4 regions of the Herbaspirillum sp. 1130 genome follow, and region 1 is predicted to be linked to each of the others. Evidence: predicted binding sites of a transcription regulator. Region 1 holds the regulator's gene; each other region holds the start of a gene.
What was found. The regulator sigma-54, encoded in region 1, starts transcription at its own class of promoters, with help from an activator protein. The targets are predictions, from matches to a motif close to TGGCANGNAANCTGCTTT.

Region 1 (4,767 bases):
CGCAGATCCACATGTACGGCAACGCCAACGCCATCCGCGCGCCCTACAAGGGCCGCGAGCAGATGCACCTGGTGTCGGAATACCTGCTGCTGTTGCCTGACGATGAAATCGTCAAGACCGACAAGCCGGTGGCCATGACCATGGGCACCACGCGCCTGAACGGCGTGGGCATGGTGGCCAACAATGCGACCCAGGTGGTGCAGCTGTTCGGCAATGTCCGCGGCTATTACGAGCCCACTCCGAAGAAACGCTAAGCCGGATGACTCCGGGATAAAAACGCCAAGAACCGATCAGACAGGAACCCAATGAAACGCTCATTCTTACTGCCGATGCTGATGCTGGCTGCCGTGTGCGGCGTGGCCAACGCCGAGAAGGCGGACTCCACCAAGCCGACCAACATCGAGGCAGACCAGATGGTCTACGATGACGTGCGCCAGGTGAAGACCTTTACCGGCAACGTGGTCATGACCCGCGGCACGCTGATCATCAAGGCCGGCCGCGTGGTATTGACGACCGACCAGTACGGTTATGAAAATGCGGTGCTGTATGCGGCCCCGGGCGCGCTGGCCAACTTCCGCCAGAAGCGTGACGGCGGTCCCAACCTGTGGATCGAAGGCCAGGCCGAGCGCATCGAGTATTCGGAGCAGACCGAAATCTCCAAGCTGTTCCAGCGCGCGCACATCCAGCGCATGGACGGCGATCGCATCACCGATGAAGTCAACGGCGAATTCATCTCCTATGACAGCCGCGCCGAATTCTATTCCGTGAACAACACCGCCACCGGCGAGAGCAAGCCGGGCGCAGGCCGCATCACTGCGGTGATCCAGCCCAAGAATCCGCCGCCGGCAGGCAGCACCGCGCCGGCCCAGCCCGCGGGCAAGAACAACGCTGCGCAGCCTGCAACGCGTCGCGACAGCGGAAAGGACCAGTGACAATGATAGCCAGCTCGCTGGTCGTTCGCGGCCTGAAGAAAAGTTATGGCGCGCGCCAGGTGGTGCGCGATGTCTCGATGGAATTGCGCAGCGGCGAGGTGGTCGGCCTGCTCGGCCCGAATGGTGCCGGCAAGACCACTTCGTTCTACATGATCGTGGGGCTGGTGCCCTCCGATGGTGGCGAGATCGACCTCGATGGCGCGTCCATTTCGCGCATGCCGATCCACAAGCGTGCCACCATGGGCTTGTCCTACCTGCCGCAGGAAGCGTCGGTATTCCGCAAGCTGACGGTGGAAGACAATATCCGCGCCGTGCTGGAACTGCGCCAGGAAGAGGGCAAGCCGCTCTCGCGCGATGAAATCGAAGGCCGCCTCAACAACCTGCTGCACGAACTGCAGATCGAGAAGCTGCGCGAAAGCCAGGCGCTGTCGCTCTCGGGCGGTGAACGCCGGCGCGTCGAGATCGCCCGCGCACTGGCCACCGATCCGCGCTTCGTGCTGCTGGATGAACCGTTCGCCGGTATCGACCCGATTGCCGTGATCGAGATCCAGCGCATCGTGCGCTTCCTGAAGGAACGCGGCATCGGCGTGCTGATCACCGACCACAACGTGCGCGAAACGCTGGGCATCTGTGATCGCGCCTACATCATCAACCAGGGCACGGTGCTGGCCAGCGGCAATCCGGAAGAGATCATCGCCAACGAGTCGGTGCGCCGCGTGTATCTGGGCGAGCATTTCCGCATGTAAGCGGTGCAGTCGGCTTGCCCGATACGCTTGAAGAAATACAGAGTGCACATCACGTAATACGCAACAAGCAATACGCAATACGCAATACGCAACGACCGGCAGAGCAACCAGCGGGCCACGCCGCTTTCAGAAAGACAGATGAAACAGTCGCTCCAGTTACGTACCTCGCAGCACCTCGCATTGACGCCGCAACTGCAGCAGTCGATCAGACTGTTGCAACTGTCGACGCTGGAACTGCACCAGGAACTGGAACAGATCCTCTCCGATAATCCCCTGCTGGAACGCCTCGACGACGCGCTCGACAATTCGGTACGTCTGCTGGCCGATGGCGCGGTCTCCAGTTCGCCCTCCAGCGGCGTTGCCGAAACCAGTCACGAAGGCAGCGGCGAAGCGGCCCCGGCCGCCAGCGATGGCGATTCCAGCTTCGACTACCAGGACAACGCGCCGGAAGCCGGTGTCACGGGGGATGCCGACTGGAGCTTCGACGACGTCGCGCGCAGCGGCAAGTCGCCAGACGATGATGATGCCCGCCCGCAACTCGAAGCGCACGAACTGACCCTGCGCGAACACCTGCTGGAACAGATCCGCGTGACCGCACGCACCCTGCGTGATCGTGCGCTGCTGGAACTGCTCACCGATGCGCTGGACGAGAGCGGCTATCTGGAAGAGCCGCTGGAAGACATCCACGCGCGCCTGCCCGAAGAGCTGGGCATCGACATGGAAGAGCTGTCGATTTCGCTCAAGCTGCTGCAGAGCCTGGACCCGGCGGGTGTCGGTGCGCGCAGTGCCGGCGAATGCCTGGCCCTGCAGATCCGCCGCCTGCCCAAGATTCCCTTCGTGACGCGCAAGCTGGCGCTGAGGATCGTGGAGGATTACCTGCCGCTGTTTGCCCAGCGCGATTTCAACAAGATCAAGAAGGCACTGGATTGCGATGACGAAGACCTGCGTGAAGCGCAGGCCGTGATCCGCCAGTGCCGTCCGCATCCGGGTGCGGAATTCGCGCGTGATGCCTCGGACTATGTGGTGCCGGACGTGATTGTCAAGCAGACAAAGAACGGCTGGCAGGTCATGCTCAACCATGAGGTCATGCCCAAGCTGCGCGTCAATGCGATGTATGCCAGTGCATTGAAGCAAGCCAAGGGAGAAGGTTCGCTGTCGTCGCAGTTGCAGGAAGCCAAGTGGCTCATCAAGAACATGCGGCAACGTTTCGATACAATTTTGCGCGTCGCGCAGGCTATTGTGGAACGTCAAAGAAACTTCTTTTCACATGGGGCAGTGGCCATGCGCCCCCTTGTGCTGCGTGAAATTGCTGATACACTGGGTCTACACGAGAGCACCATCTCTCGCGTGACGACTCAGAAATACATGCTCACTCCGCATGGAATGTTTGAGTTGAAATACTTCTTCGGTAGCCATGTCGCGACTGAAACCGGAGGTGAAGCTTCCTCCACCGCGATACGGGCGCTGATCAAACAGTTGATAGGAGCCGAGAACCCGCAGACCCCATTATCCGATAGCAAGATTGCGGATATGCTGGCAGAACAAGGCATGGTGGTCGCGCGACGCACAGTCGCCAAATACCGCGAAGTGTTGAAGATTCCGCCGGTCAATCTCCGCAAGTCCCTCTGAGTTTTTCCTCAGTTTTTCTGCAGTACCGTTGCTGTGTTCAGGCAAGCATCCTACTGATGCCCGCGCCATCCGACACGAAGACCGTGCCCGTGGTACAGCTGCAGCAGGATCGATTGCACGAACCTCCAGTGACTTCACGATAGGAGTCTTGTATGAATCTGACCATCAGTGGACACCACCTCGAACTGACCCCCGCCATCCGGGAATACGTGCAAAGCAAGCTCTCGCGTATCAAGCGCCATTTCGACAACGTGATCGACGTCAGCGTGATCCTGAGCGTAGATAAACTCACAGAAAAGGAAAAGCGCCAAAAAGCGGAAATCAACGTCCACATCAAGGGGAAGGATCTACATGCGGAAAGCATCGCACACGACCTCTACGCTGCCATTGACACGCTGATCGACAAGCTCGATCGCCAGGTCATCAAGCACAAGGACAAGTTGCAGGAGCATCACTCCATGGCCAAGCGCCTGCCGGACGAAACGCCGGAGGATGCGGTGGCCGGAGCGGCATAAGCCAGGACACCCTCGGCAAGCTGCCTCGCAGCCGCAAGGCTGCTGAGAAAGCCAGCCGGATTTCATGAGGAAGGGGCGCGCAAGCGCCCTTTTTCATTTCCGGCCGCCGAACTGGCCAAGCCTGTGGAAAAGATATAAATCATTGCGTAAAGCAACTTTTCCACCGCCGCTGCTGACGATGAGGCAAGGGACGGCTTGAATGTCTTCACGGCACCCTCATCTTCAACACAAGAATTTGCATACGATATAAATAATTTCCTCGATGCAATTTTTTGCCCGTTCAGACAGGCCACCCGCATGCAGGCGATTTCAACGCGCCCGCCGGCTTTTCCCTATAATGTCGGGCAATCCCATTTTTAAAGGCACAGCCATGAGCGACGTCCAATCCTGGATCAAAGAAACCGTGACCCAAAACCCCGTGGTGCTGTTCATGAAGGGCACTGCACAGTTCCCCCAATGCGGCTTTTCCGGCAAGGCCATCCAGCTGCTGAAGGCCAGCGGTGCCGAGAACATCGTCACCGTCAACGTGCTGGAAAGCCCGGACGTGCGCCAGGGCATCAAGGAATACTCGAACTGGCCGACCATTCCCCAGCTGTACGTGAAGGGCGAATTCGTCGGCGGCTCCGACATCATGACCGAGATGTACGAGTCCGGCGAACTGCAGACCCTGATCAAGGGCTGAGTTTTACTTGCCTGACTGACTCATGAGCAGTTCTTCCAGCCAGCCGCGCCAGCGCCTGATCGTTGCGATCACCGGTGCCACCGGTGCCATCTATGGCGTGCGGCTGCTGGAGCATCTGCGCAAGCATGGCCAGGTGGAAACGCACCTGATGGTGTCCGAAGCTGGCGTGCTCAATCTGCACCAGGAACTGGACATGCGGCGCAAGGATGTGGAAGCGCTGGCCGATGTGGTGCACAACGTGCGCGATGTCGGCGCCTGCATCG
Region 2 (4,767 bases), on a different contig from region 1:
GGCTGCCATCGCATCGCGTGCGCTGGAAAAACTCTGCGTGGCGAGATTTTCTCGGGCCAGGGCTTTTTCGAGCACCCAGCGTATCGATTCGTCGTCGTCAACAATCCAGATTGGCTTCATAAATAACTTCTTCCTGCGTTGGTCATGCTGTTAATGCTCCCGCGATCCACGGCGCTTCTGACGCCATGTCCGCAGCCCCCTTGGTGGACCGGATGCTCTGCATCCACTCGGCTTTGGCGCGCCGCCTGCGGCCATGCTCACGGCAGCGGTATAAGTATTCTGAAATCGGTACAACCGGGCCGGCTGTCGCATTCGATGACACCCATGTGCTGATGCACGAAGGTCTGCGCCAGGGTCAGCCCCAGTCCGCTGCCTCCCTCGCGACCCGACACCAGCGGATAGAAGATTCTTTCCTGGATGTCGGGAGGAATGCCCGGACCGTTATCGATGATATGCAAGTCTAGTGCCAGCCGGTATCTGACCTTGGATAGCGTCACCTGGCGCGAGACGCGCGTGCGCAGAATCAGCTCGCCATCACCGGCACGGATGCGGTCGGCCAGCGCTTGCGCTGCGTTGTGGACGATGTTCAGGACGGCCTGGATCAGTTGCTCCTTGTCGCCCCGGAATTCGGGGATCGACAGGTCATAGTCGCGCTTGATGGTCAGCCCCTGCGGGAACTCGGCCATCACCAGGCTGCGCACGCGTTCGCAGACTTCGTGGATGTTGACGTCGCCCACGATGTGCGGGTGGCGGTGCGGGGCCAGCAGCCGATCCACCAGGGTCTGCAGGCGGTCGGCTTCCTTGATGATGACCTGGGTGTATTCGCGCAATTCCTTGAGGTGGCGCTCGGGCAGCTCCAGCTCCAGCAGCTGGGCGGCGCCACGGATACCGCCCAGCGGATTCTTGATCTCGTGGGCCAGGTTGCGGATCAGTTCCTTGTTGGCCTGGCTCTGGTCGAACATGCGCTCTTCGCGGTCCAGCTTGAGTTGCTGGACGTTCTCGCGCAGCTCCAGCAGCACCGGCCAGTCGGTGCTGTCCAGGGGCGTGACGATGGTGTGGACCTGCAGCGGCTCGCGGTTGGCACGCTCCAGCACCAGGTCCAGGCGCTTGTCGGCGAACTGGTGTTCGATGGCCTGGTAGAACAGCGCGGTCAGCTCCTTGCCATTGAGGAAGAGCTCCGAGAGCTTCTGCTGCGAGAGCACCTTGAAGGAGCTCTCCAGCAGGTTCTCGGCGGCGGCATTGGCGTAGACGATGCCGCCATTGGCATCGAGGATGATCACGGCCGAGGCCAGCAGGTCGAGGCCATCGAGGGATGGGAGCGGTGTCTTCATGGGAGGATTCTTGATGCCTGGGGTCATGTCGTCTCGTGCCGGTCTGGCTGCATCTTGCAAAGGCTTGCCGCGGCGGATGTTGTACTGGATCTGTTTTGACTAGCAATTTTCGGGCGCACTGCCCTGCAGCAGGCGGTGCGCCGCGCATAAAAAAAGGGGAAGCAAGCTTCCCCTTTTTCTCCGGATGCGGATTCGATTACAGCGAGTAGTACATGTCGAATTCGATCGGGTGCGTGGTCATGCGGAAGCGTTGGACTTCCTGCATCTTCAGCTCGATGTAGGCATCGATCATGCTGTCGGTGAACACGCCGCCACGGGTCAGGAACTCGCGGTCCTTGTCCAGGTGCTCCAGGGCTTCATCCAGCGAAGCACAGACGGTCGGGATCAGCTTGTCTTCTTCCGGCGGCAGGTGGTACAGGTCCTTGGTGGCAGCTTCGCCCGGGTGGATCTTGTTCTGCACGCCATCCAGACCGGCCATCAGCAGGGCCGAGAAGCACAGGTACGGGTTGGCCAGGGGATCCGGGAAACGGGTCTCGATGCGGCGGCCCTTCGGGTTCGCCACGTGCGGGATACGGATCGAAGCGGAACGGTTGCGGGCCGAGTAGGCCAGCTTGACCGGAGCTTCGAAGCCGGGGACCAGACGCTTGTACGAGTTGGTGCCGGGGTTGGTGATCGCGTTCAGGGCCTTGGCGTGCTTGATGATGCCGCCGATGTAGTACAGCGCGAACTCGGACAGGCCGGCATAGCCGTCGCCAGCGAACAGGTTCTTGCCATCCTTCCAGACCGACTGGTGCACGTGCATGCCGGAGCCGTTGTCGCCAACCAGCGGCTTGGGCATGAAGGTTGCGGTCTTGCCGTAGGTGTGGGCGACGTTCCAGATCACGTACTTCAGGGTCTGGGTCCAGTCAGCGCGCTCGACCAGGGTCGAGAACTTGGTGCCCAGTTCGTTCTGGCCAGCGCCAGCAACTTCGTGGTGGTGCACTTCGACGGGGATGCCCAGGGATTCCAGGATCAGGGACATTTCCGAACGCATGTCCTGGAAGCTGTCGACCGGGGGAACCGGGAAGTAGCCGCCCTTGACGGTCGGACGGTGGCCGGAGTTGCCGCCTTCGATCTTGGCGCCGGTGCTCCAGGAAGCTTCTTCGGAGTCGATCTTGACGAAGGAACCGGACATGTCAGCACCCCAACGGACGCCGTCGAAGATGAAGAATTCGGGTTCCGGACCGAAGTAGGCGGTGTCGCCCAGGCCGGAGGACTTCAGGTAGGCTTCAGCGCGCTTGGCGATGGAGCGCGGATCGCGGTCGTAGCCCTTGCCGTCGGACGGCTCGATCACGTCACATTGCATGAAGAGGGTGGTCTCTTCCATGAACGGGTCGATGTTGGCGGTGTTCGGGTCCGGGATCAGCAGCATGTCGGAGGCTTCGATACCCTTCCAGCCGGCGATCGACGAACCGTCGAAGGCGTGACCGGATTCGAACTTGTCGATGTCGAAATGCGAAACAGGCACGGAAACGTGCTGTTCCTTGCCACGGGTGTCAGCGAAACGGAAGTCGACAAACTTGACTTCGTTGTCCTTCACCATCTTCAAAACCTCTGCGGCCGTCCTTGCCATGCGAATCTCCTAAAACGAGGAAGTAGTATAAATTGGGGTGTTGAGCCGTTTTCTGCGACTGGATCTTTGCATTTGATACAACGGTCTTGCGCCGAACTCAGTCGCGGATGATAGCAGATTCCATGCCACCAACCTTTCGGGTGCGCCAATAATGGAAGTTTTTAGGGAGGACGCGCCAGTTGGGGCGCTGCGCGCGGTGCAGAGGCACTGCAGATATGCATTATTTTAGTGCGATTTACCAATAACGCACCAATAAAATGCATATTCGTGGATTTGGATATGAATTGCACCACTATAGCGCATGCGCCGTGTTGGGGCAGCCCCCGGATGAACTGCCATGCGTGCACCAGCTTGGGAAAATTGCCTAACTGTTTATATTGTTTAAAATCATCTCCCCTGGGTGCACATTGCCTTCACTGGCTTCGTTGCGCTTCAGGGGCTTTCACCGGCATTCCTGCGCTTCCTTGTACGCGCTTCTTTCTTCTTCAGAGGCTTTACCCATGAGCAACGATTCGATTCTCAGCACTGCCATCCAACGCGCGACCGACGGGCAACTGCCCTATGCCGGTGCCGTGACCCCGCAGGAAGCCCTGGCCCTGCTGCAGTCCGATCCCGCCATCAAGCTGGTCGACGTGCGCACCCGCGCCGAGCGTGACTGGGTCGGCGTGGTCCAGATCCCGTCCGGACAGCATCTGGCCGTGCAATGGAATCTCTACCCCGAGGGCAAGCCCAATCCGCAGTTCCTCGAACAACTGCAGGAAGTCGCCCGGCCCGGTGAAGTGCTGCTGTTCCTGTGCCGCTCGGGCGTGCGTTCCAAGCATGCCGCCAAGCTGGCCACGGAAAACGGCTACACGCAGTGCTTCGATATCCTGGAAGGCTTTGAAGGCAACAAGGACGCCGACGGCCACCGCAAGACCATCGAGGGCTGGTGCAAGGCCGGCCTGCCGTGGGTGGGTGCCTGAACGAATCGGACGGAATCAGGCCTGCAGGCTCCGCGCCTGCAGGGCACTGGCCAGCGACTGCAGCAGCAGGCTGATGGCGGCCTGGCCATCGGCCTCGGCGCGCAGCGCTTCTTCCACGCAATCCAGCAGCGCCACCAGTTCCAGCCGGCCCATGGTCAGGGCGGCTCCCTTCATGCGATGTGCGAGCTGCACCATCCTTCCTCTGTCGCCCTGCAGGCTGGCCTGTTCGAGCGCCGCCAGATCGTTGCGGGTGGTTTGCAGGAAGAGCCGGTCCAGATCCTGTCCATATTCCTGTTCAGGCGTCATGGCCTGGCCATCCTCCTCATTGTCGAGATCGCACCAGAGGGCCAGCAGGCGCCGGATGGCCTGGGTCTGCAAGGGCTTGGGAAGCATGCCGTCCATGCCGCTGTCCAGACAGCGCTGCACATGCAGGGCATCGGTTTCGGCGGAAATGCCGATCAGCGGCGTATAAGGACGCTGGCGCTGCGTCTGTTCCAGCTGCCGCACCTGGCGGGCGACTTCCTGACCGGGAATGTCGGGCAGGAAGCAATCCAGCAGCACCAGCCCGTAGGGCCGCGCCCGGATGGCGGCCAATGCGCTGCCGCCATCGGCCACGCAATCGACCTGACAGCCGAGCCGCTGCAGGCGGTTCTGGATGGCGTAACGAATGGTGACGGAATCATCGACCAGCAGCACGGCCGGTTCACGTTGCCCGGTAGTGGCGCTTTCCCTCTGGTGCGGCATTTACAGCTCCTTGATCTGGTATTCGATCTTGAACAGTTCGTTGTCACTGCGCACGCCCAGCTTGCGGAAGGCCGATTGCTTCTGCCCGCTGATGGTCTTGACGCTGCGTGCGAATTTT
Region 3 (4,767 bases), on a different contig from region 1:
GGTGCGCTCCGGCCATGCGCTGGCGCTCCTGATGCTGGACGTGGATTACTTCAAGAAATACAACGACCGCTACGGCCACGTGGCCGGGGACGAATGCCTGCGCATCGTGGCGCGCGTGCTGCAGAAGAGTTCGCGCCGCGCTACCGACCTGGTAGCACGCTATGGCGGCGAGGAGTTCTGCGTCATCATCGCCGAGAGCGATACCGCCCATGCCCTGCAGCAGGCCGAGCACATCTGCCAGGCCATCTTCGAACTCAAGCTGCCGCATGCCGATTCGCCCTTCGGCTACATCACGGCCAGTATCGGCGTGGCCTCGCTGCAGCCGGATGAGCACACCAGCGCCGAACAACTGCTGCGCGTGGCCGACCAGGCGCTGTATCACGCCAAGTACCAGGGCCGCAACCGCGTGGTGCTGGGCAGTGACGCGACCAGCAACCTGTGATCGGGTAGAGTCGCCCGGACCGGTCCACCTGACGAAATGCTGACGTCGCGCGACGCTTTGCAAAGTTGCGTCAAGACGCCGGCGGCGGCCCTGAACCAATGTCATCGCGCTGCATCATATCGCTATGCCCACCATCACTTTGAGAAGAGAGGTATAGCAGATGAACCCGAGTCGCCAAGAAAAAAAACACTGGACCATCGATGACATCGACCTGAGCCGCATCGACCGCGAGCGGGTGCGGCAGAATGAAGACCTGTTCTACCTGGTGGCCTGCGCTTCCTTCGTCGAAAGCGGTTCCGACCTCTACACCCACAACCTGGTGGAATTCTACAAAGGCGATGCCGAGGTCGAGACCTGGTTGCGCGAGCAATGGGAACAGGAAGAGCTGCAGCACGGCGCGGCCCTGCGCGCCTATGTCGAGCATGTCTGGCCGGAGTTCGACTGGCCGCGCGCCTACCAAGGCTTCCTCAACGAATATTCGCAATACTGCAAGGTCGAGCTGCTCGAACCGACACGGGCCCAGGAGCTGGCCGCGCGCTGCGTGGTCGAGACCGGCACCTCCACCTATTACCGGGCGCTGGCGCGGGCCACCGACGAGCCGGTCCTGAAGCACCTGGCCGGGCTCATCGCCAATGACGAGGTCAATCACTACAAGCATTTCTACCAGTACTTCCGCCGCTATCGCCGCGAAGAAAACATCGGCCGCTCGCGCGTCTTCGGCACCCTCAGCCGCCGCACCCTGGAACTGAAGAGCGAGGACGCCGATTGCGCCATCCGTCACGTGGTGATGGTGTACAAGCCGGAACTGGCCGCCGATCCGGCGCGCGTGAAGGAACTGGCCTCGCGCATGAGCCGTACCGTGCGCGTCAATCTCAAGCCCGAAACCACCATCAAGATGATCATGCGGCCGCTGGAGTTGCCGGTGACCCTGCAGAACATGATCGAATTCCCCTTGCGCCAGTTCATGCAGCACGTGCTGCTGCGCTGATCCCGCGCCGGAGGGTGGTCCGCCAGGACCATCTTCCGGCCCAAGCGCCGGGCAGGCACCGCAATGGATCACGCCGCCTGCTGCCCCATCGTTCAGGATGTGCTCACTATTGTGAACAATCTGTCTCACCCCTCAGGAAGTTGATCCACTTGCCGCAAACCCGCCTCCACTGGCGCTTTGCGCGGCGCACCAAGATCGCGCACCGCCGAGCGCCAGGCTGGTGAGTGTTGCCGCAGCGACATGGGACTGTCGACAATGGCGCTCGGCTTTGGTGCGCAATCCTGGCGTGCCTGACAACATTCTTCCCGCACCGTGCCCCTCCCCGCCCCGCTTTGATGCAGCCCGCAGGCCCTTGGCGGGGCATTGGCACGCAATCTGCTAAAGCGACTGGGCAGTGAAAAAAATCTTCCAAAACTTTTCTCGAGGGAGCACCACATGTCACGTCGTACCGTACTGAAAGCCACCGCTCTGGGCGCATTCGCACTGGCCGCATCCTCCTGGCTGCCTTCGGCCTTCGCTGCCGACACCATCAAGGTCGGTATCCTGCACTCGCTGTCGGGCACCATGGCGATTTCCGAAACGTCCCTGAAGGACGTGGCCCTGATGACCATCGACGAAATCAACGCCGCCGGCGGCGTGATGGGCAAGAAGCTCGAACCGGTGGTGGTCGACCCCGCCTCGAACTGGCCGCTGTTCGCCGAAAAGGCCCGCCAGCTGATCTCCCAGGACAAGGTCTCGGTAGTCTTCGGCTGCTGGACTTCGGTGTCGCGCAAGTCGGTGCTGCCGGTCTTCAAGGAACTGAACAGCCTGCTGTTCTACCCGGTGCAGTACGAAGGTGAAGAACTGGAGAAGAACGTCTTCTACACCGGTGCTGCCCCCAACCAGCAAGCCATTCCCGCCGTGGAATACCTGATGTCCAAGGAAGGCGGCGGCGCCAAGCGCTTCGTGCTGCTGGGCACCGACTACGTCTATCCGCGTACCACCAACAAGATCCTGCGCGCCTTCCTGCACAGCAAGGGTGTGAAGGATTCCGACATCGACGAGGTCTACACCCCGTTCGGCCACTCCGATTACCAGACCATCGTGGCCAACATCAAGAAGTTCTCCGCAGGTGGCAAGACGGCCGTGATCTCGACCATCAACGGCGACTCCAACGTGCCCTTCTACAAGGAACTGGGCAACGCCGGCCTGAAGGCGACCGACGTGCCGGTGGTGGCATTCTCGGTGGGTGAAGAAGAACTGCGCGGTGTCGATACCAAGCCGCTGGTGGGCCACCTGGCCGCCTGGAACTACTTCGAATCGGTGAAGAATCCGGTCAACACCGCCTTCATCAAGAAGTGGAAGGAATACGCCAAGGCCAAGAACCTGCCCAACGCCGATACCGTCGTGACCAACGACCCGATGGAAGCCACCTACGTCGGCATCCACATGTGGGCACAGGCCGTGGAAAAGGCCAAGTCCACCGACACCGACAAGGTGATCGCCGCCATGGGTGGCCAGACCTACAAGGCACCGTCGGGCTACACGCTGGAAATGGACAAGACCAACCACCACCTGCACAAGCCCGTCATGATCGGCGAAATCAAGGCGGACGGTCAGTTCAACGTGGTCTACAAGACCAAGACCACCATCCGCGCACAACCCTGGAGCCCGTACATCCCGGGCAACGAAAGCAAGCAGAAGAACTAAGCTTGCGGTTGTTGTAGTTCATGGCGTTCTTCGGAGCGCCTTCCGTACGCCGCCGGACGGCGTATGGAAGGCGCTCCGTCCGCCGCAATGCATCTCCCTCCACAAGAAAACCGCCCGACGACTCGCCCCGGCCACCGCATTGACCGGCCCGCGCTTCGAGGCGCACACCGACCATGAAACCAGCCATCCAGTTCCTACGCGGGCTGCTCGCGACCTGGCTTTGCGTCCACGCCCTGGGGGCGTTCGCAGCCATCGATCCGGCCCTGCTCAAGCCCCTTGGCGGAGACGACCCCGACGCGCGCATCGACGCCGTCAACCAGATTGCCGCGCTGGCCAATGAAGACGCGCTCAAGATCCTCAACGCCTTGAACAGCGACGCGCTCTACGTCACCCCCGCCGGTGACGTGCTCATCGTCGACGACGCGGGCAAGGCGTTCAATCCGGCCAATGACCAGACCGGCCCGGCGCCCGATGACGCCGAAGGCATCACCGTCAACAACCGCCTGCGCGGTGCTGTCGATGGCGCGCTCTCGGGCCTGAAGCTGCTCTCACCGCAGCGCGACCAGCGCCTGGCCGCCGCCGGTGAATTGCTCAAGAATGCCGACCCGGCGCAGATCCCGCTGATCGAAAAAGCGCTCGCCAAGGAAAGCGATCCGCAGATCAAGGACGTGCTGCAGCAGGTGCAAGCCACCGCCAACCTGCATTCGGCCGACCCGGCGGCACGCCGCGCGGCCGTCAAGAAACTGGCCGAGACCACCAATGCCTCGTTGAAGCCGGTGCTGGAAAACATGCTGGCCAAGAATCCCGATGGCTCCTACGTCGAAGCCGATGAAGGCGTGCGTATCGAAGCAGTGCGCACCCTCTCCGCACTGGACCGCCACCTGGCCATCGTCGACTTCGCCGGCAAGCTGTTCTATGGCGTCTCGCTGGGCAGCGTGCTGCTGCTGGCCGCGCTGGGCCTGGCCATCACCTTCGGCCTCATGGGCATCATCAACATGGCCCACGGTGAGCTGCTGATGATCGGTGCCTACACCACCTACGTGTGCCAGCTGGTGTTCCGCAAATTCTTCCCCGGTGCCATCGATGCGTATCTGGTGGTGGCACTGCCGGCCGCCTTCATCGTGGCCGCAGCGGTTGGCATCGCGCTGGAGCGCCTGGTGATCCGCTGGCTCTATGGCCGTCCGCTGGAAACCCTGCTCTGCACCTGGGGCATCAGCCTGATGCTGATGCAAGGTGTGCGCTCCATCTTCGGTGCGCAGAACGTGGAAGTGGCCAACCCGAGCTGGATGTCGGGCGGCGTGACCGTGCTGGGTTCGCTGGTGCTCTCCTACAACCGCATCGTGATCGTGTTCTTCGCGCTCTTCGTGGTGTTCGCGGTGTGGCTGATCCTGAACAAGACGCGCCTGGGCCTGTTCGTGCGCGCCGTCACCCAGAACCGCCGCATGGCCGACTGCGTGGGCGTGTCCACCGGCAAGATCGACATGATGACCTTCGGCCTCGGTTGCGGCATCGCCGGTCTCGGTGGCGTGGCCCTCTCGCAGCTGGGCAACGTCGGTCCCGACCTGGGACAGGGTTACATCGTCGACTCCTTCATGGTGGTGGTGCTGGGTGGCGTGGGCCAGCTGGCCGGGACCGTCATCGCAGCCTT
Region 4 (4,767 bases), on a different contig from region 1:
TTGAACATCGCTATCCGCTGGCGATGCGCATTGCCTGCCTGTATCCCTCATCCATGGCATCGGCCTTGATCGCTCAGGATTCGACGCGGAAACCGATCTTCAAGCCCACCTGGAAATGGCCGATGCTGCCATTTTCCACATGGCCACGGCATTGCGTGACCTCGAACCAGTCCACGTTCTTGACAGTCTTGGCCACGTCGGCAAGGGCATTGCGGATCGCTTCATCCGTGCCGTTGGGCGAGCTGCCGACGACTTCGATGATCTTGTAGGTGTTGGAATTGTCTTGCTTGCGTTCGGTCATGGGAACTCCTTCCTGATGGGGATGGGCTCATCGGACGATGAGGCGAACCGATAGCCTAGCCGGGCCATTGGGCGGACGGCATCGGCCAACGCCAGCAGCTTGCGTAGGACAGCAGGTGGGAAAGCCATCCCGCGCAGGACAGACGACCGATCAGATCAACTCGTTTTTTGCTTCGCAGCAAATTTACCCGGAGCCGCCCTGCCATTGCCGCAAAACAAGGATTGCCGGTCTTCAACAGTGCGTGTCTTCCTACAAAAATTTAAGCCGCTCAATACCTGTTGCAGCGCAACCAAACCGGCTAATATTGCATCATCTGGCTTGCTAAAACGTTCATATAACGTATAGCTGCCCTGCCCGCCCTGATCCGTTCCGGCGGGCCTGCACGAGATTTTCATCCCTTGGAGATCATCATGTCGCAACTCAACCCCGGCGTTACCGTCACTGCACCCGCAGGCGCACCCGTGAAGGTCATCAGCGCACCGCCCGAAGACCTGCAACACGTCAACGACGATGCCGCTGCCGCCCGCAACCTGACGGCGATCCGCATTCGCGGCCAGCTGGCAGAACTGGATGTGGAGCGTCAAGACGCCTGAGGCTGTTCTCCGCTCTGGCTTTTTGACACCAGGCTTCACGCCGCCACGGCCGGAATCATGATGGGCAGCCTGCCCTGACGGATTCCGGCCGTTTTCTTTTCTTTTTCTTCATATCGACCGTAAACCACCCTCCCCTCGGCTCAACGCAGTCCGAGACGTCTGGCCAGCCGGTTCAGGTTGGCCCGGTCCACCCCCAGCTCCCGCGCCGTCGCGGCCAGGTTGCCGCCATGGCGTTCGAGACACTCACTGACCAGCTTGCGCTCGAAGCGCTCGACGGCTGCACGCAGGCCTTCGCCCGGCTGCGCGGGTTCAGCTTGTGCGCTCGCCGCAGTGTCAGGCGAGGCTAGCGGGCGGGCGGGATGCCCCAACTCCAGCGCCGCCGCATCCAGCGTCAGGATGGCGGGTCGTTTTGGCTGCGATGCCAGGGCGCGCAGGGCGCTGCGCCCGATCAGGTGTTCCAGTTCGCGGATGTTGCCGGGCCAGGCGTAGTCCAGCAGTGCGCGCTGGGCATCGGCTGCCAGGCGCAGACTGGACAAGCCCAGCCGCGCCCGGTTCTGCTCCAGGAAATATCCGGCCAGCAGCAGCACATCGCGCCCGCGCTCGCGCAGCGGCGGCACGCGGATCGGGAACACCGACAAGCGGTGATAGAAATCCGCGCGGAAATGGCCGCGCTTCACTTCCTCGGCCAGGTCCCGGTTGGTGGCAGCGATCAGGCGCACGTCCACGCGGTGCTCGCGATCTGAACCGACCCGCTGCAGCTGCCCGCTCTGCAGCACCCGCAGCAGCTTGGCCTGCACCGCCAGCGGCAGCTCCCCGACCTCATCCAGAAACAGCGTACCGCCATCGGCCATCTCGAACTTGCCGCGACGGTCTGCAACCGCTCCCGAGAAAGCCCCCCGCACGTGGCCGAACAATTCACTTTCGACCAGCGTATCGGGCAAGGCTGCGCAGTTCAGGCTGATCATGGGCTTGTGCGCACGGGGCGAGGCTGCATGCAGGGCGTGGGCCACCAGTTCCTTGCCGGTGCCGGTTTCGCCGGTGACCAGCACCGTCATGTCGCTGGGGGCGGCCATGCGGATCTCGTCCAGCAGCTGTTGCTGGGCCGGACTCTGGCCGATCAGTTCGCGCTTGCCCTGGCTCTCCTCCAGCCCCAGCCGATAGGCTTCGGCGCGCTGGCGTGCCTGTTCGCCAGCGGCGGCCAGGTCGTCGATGCGTTCGGCCACATGAACGGTGGCAGCCGCCAGCGCCGCAAAAGCCTGCAGCGAGGCCATGTCGACACCATCGAAGCGCCCTGCACCCAACGCATCCAGCGTGACCAAGCCCCACGGGCGGCCATTGACCGAGAGCGCACAGCCCATGCAATCGTGCACTTCCAGCGCGCCGGAATGGGCGTCATTCAAGCCATCGACCAGACCGTCGTAGGGATCGGGCAGGCTTGAATCGGCAGGAAAGCGTGTCGGCCCGAGATTGGCCAGCAGTACGCCGAAGCGCGGATGGTCGGCGATGCGGAAACGGCGGCCCAAGGTATCGCTGGAAAGTCCGTCGATGGCCAGCGGCACCAGCAGCTCGCCCTCCAGTCGCAGCAAGGCTGCAGCATCGCAGGGGAACAGCGTGCGCAAGGTCTGCAGCAGGCGGCGATAGCGCTCGCGGTCATCGATCTGGCGCGACAGGTCGGCTACCAGCGGGAGCAAGGCGTCGAGCAGGACTTTTGAGGTCATATTGACTTCCAAAGGAAGATTGATTGGTCATTATGACACAGGTCATAAATACACCAACCGCTTGCAAGCTACTGATTTTATTGGCATTCGAAAGTGGCACGCCTTTTGTAATAGCAAGAGGGTCCCGGACATTCCGGCACTTCCTCCACCGCTTCCAACAGAAAGGTCCCGCATGCTTACCGATGCCCAACTCGCCATCGTCAAATCCACCGTCCCCTTGCTCGAATCGGGCGGCGAGGCGCTGACCACGCACTTCTACAAGATGCTCATGCGCGACTACCCACAGGTTCATCCCCTCTTCAATCGCGCCCACCAGGCCAGCGGCGACCAGCCGCGTGCGCTGGCCAATGGCGTACTGATGTACGCGCGGCATATCGATCGCCTGGAAGAAATGGGCCCGCTGGCCGCGCAGATCATCAACAAGCACGTCGCCGTGCAGGTGCAGCCCGAGCACTACCCGATGGTCGGCGACTGCCTGCTGCGTGCCATCCGTGAAGTGCTGGGCGCGGAGATCGCCACCGATGCCGTCATCGATGCCTGGGCTGCCGCCTATGGCCAGCTGGCCGACATCCTCATCGGCGCCGAACGCCAGCAATATGACGCCAAGGCCGCCGCGCCAGGCGGCTGGCGCGGTGCGCGCAATTTCGTGGTCACGCGCAAGGTGGCCGAGAGCGAGGAGATCACCTCCTTCTACTTCATGCCCCAGGATGGCGGCGCGCTGCTGGACTTTGAGCCGGGCCAGTACATCGGCCTGCGCATGGTGGTGGACGGACTGGAACAGCGCCGCCAGTATTCGCTGTCGGCCCCGCTGCGCCAGCAGGGGCAGCCGCTGCAATACCGCATCAGCGTCAAGCGTGAAGCCGAGGGCAAGGTCTCGCGCCATCTGCACGACGAGATCCATGTGGGCGCGGTGGTGGAACTGTTCCCGCCGGCCGGCGACTTCACGCTCACGGCCAGTGACAAGCCGCTGGTGCTCATCAGCGGCGGCGTGGGCATTACGCCGATGATGACCATGCTGGCAGCGGCGCTGCCGACCGGTCGCCCGGTACATTTCATCCATGCGGCGCGCCATGGCGGCGTGCATGCTTTCCGCCGTCAGGTGGAAGAACTGGCGGCGCAACACCCGCAACTGCAGGCACATTTCTGCTATGAACGGGCGCGCGCAGGCGATCCGGCCCCCTACGCCACCGGCTTCATCGATGCGGCTCTGCTGCAGCAATGGCTACCGCAAACGCGGGACGTGGACGCCTACTTCGTCGGCCCCAAGCCGTTCATGAAAGCCATCAAGCGTGCGCTGGGCGCGCTGGGTGTACCGGCGGCTCAGAGCCGATATGAATTCTTCGGTCCGGCTGCCGCGCTGGAGTGATCCTGTCTGGCCGAAAGGCGCGCTGAAGGGGCGATGGCGGGCGATCCGCCATCGCCCTTTTGTTCCGTCTGAGCGCCATGCTGCAGCAGCGTGAAGCTCTTTGCAAAATTTACCTGCCTCGCGCTGGCAATCCCTGAAAGATTGATCTTCGACAAGTTTTCCGCGTTGCAGCAAATGCTATCCTGAGGACTCCCCTCCTCCTCCGAAAGACCGCCATGAGCGAAAAGCTGAGCGCCGAGCGCCACACTCCCGATGAACTGACCCAGGAACTGGAAGCACTGGACCTGGAGATCGTCCGCTGCGCCGTGATCTGCCAGGTACGCCTGTTCGATCCGGGCGTACTGAACCAGGTCATGGAGAACAACGAGCAGGTCTGCGGCCAGGCCCATCCGACTGCTTTCCAGAGTCTGCGCGGACTGCTCTACCTGCATTTCGACATGCATCGGCAGCTGGCGCAGACCTATGGCGCCGACGATGCCGAACACATCATCCAGCGCGTGCATGAACACCTGCGTCCGCGCATCGGCGAGCAGCTGGGCTCGCTGTTCGACACCGGCCGCCATGCGAGCTGATCAGGCCACCAGACGCTCGCCCAGTTGCTTGCCCGCGGCGAAATCATTCAGGTTGGCGATGGTGGTCTGCATGATCTGGCCGATGGCTTCCTCGGTGAAGAAGGCCTGGTGGCCGGTGACGATGACATTGGGGAAGGAGACCAGGCGCTGGATCACGTCATCGGTGATGATGGTCGAGGACAGGTCCTGGAAGAACAGGCTGGCCTCCTGTTCATAG

Region 2: the regulator sigma-54 is predicted to act here: its motif matches at 3,054-3,071, upstream of glnA (type I glutamate--ammonia ligase).
Region 3: the regulator sigma-54 is predicted to act here: its motif matches at 1,795-1,812, upstream of urtA (urea ABC transporter substrate-binding protein).
Region 4: the regulator sigma-54 is predicted to act here: its motif matches at 2,707-2,724, upstream of hmpA (NO-inducible flavohemoprotein).

Annotation. Positions count from the first base shown of each region.
Region 1 covers NZ_JAFICQ010000008.1:107,962-112,728, forward strand. Annotated here, with positions in the region: gene lptC (LPS export ABC transporter periplasmic protein LptC) at 1-254, shown strand, start outside; gene lptA (lipopolysaccharide transport periplasmic protein LptA) at 306-932, shown strand; gene lptB (LPS export ABC transporter ATP-binding protein) at 935-1,678, shown strand; gene JOD78_RS27320 (RNA polymerase factor sigma-54) at 1,817-3,307, shown strand; gene raiA (ribosome-associated translation inhibitor RaiA) at 3,460-3,822, shown strand; gene JOD78_RS27330 (hypothetical protein) at 3,885-4,031, opposite strand; gene grxD (Grx4 family monothiol glutaredoxin) at 4,193-4,504, shown strand; gene JOD78_RS27340 (UbiX family flavin prenyltransferase) at 4,527-4,767, shown strand, end outside.
Region 2 covers NZ_JAFICQ010000001.1:1,641,114-1,645,880, forward strand. Annotated here, with positions in the region: gene ntrC (nitrogen regulation protein NR(I)) at 1-120, opposite strand, end outside; gene glnL (nitrogen regulation protein NR(II)) at 258-1,331, opposite strand; gene glnA (type I glutamate--ammonia ligase) at 1,528-2,943, opposite strand; gene JOD78_RS07230 (rhodanese-like domain-containing protein) at 3,444-3,905, shown strand; gene JOD78_RS07235 (response regulator) at 3,921-4,649, opposite strand; gene JOD78_RS07240 (response regulator transcription factor) at 4,650-4,767, opposite strand, start outside.
Region 3 covers NZ_JAFICQ010000005.1:17,258-22,024, reverse strand. Annotated here, with positions in the region: gene JOD78_RS21600 (sensor domain-containing diguanylate cyclase) at 1-442, shown strand, start outside; gene JOD78_RS21595 (ferritin-like domain-containing protein) at 603-1,430, shown strand; gene urtA (urea ABC transporter substrate-binding protein) at 1,866-3,119, shown strand; gene urtB (urea ABC transporter permease subunit UrtB) at 3,293-4,767, shown strand, end outside.
Region 4 covers NZ_JAFICQ010000001.1:943,801-948,567, forward strand. Annotated here, with positions in the region: gene JOD78_RS04095 (dodecin) at 74-301, opposite strand; gene JOD78_RS04100 (hypothetical protein) at 712-894, shown strand; gene norR (nitric oxide reductase transcriptional regulator NorR) at 1,035-2,612, opposite strand; gene hmpA (NO-inducible flavohemoprotein) at 2,785-3,978, shown strand; gene JOD78_RS04115 (hypothetical protein) at 4,194-4,550, shown strand; gene JOD78_RS04120 (2-hydroxyacid dehydrogenase) at 4,551-4,767, opposite strand, start outside.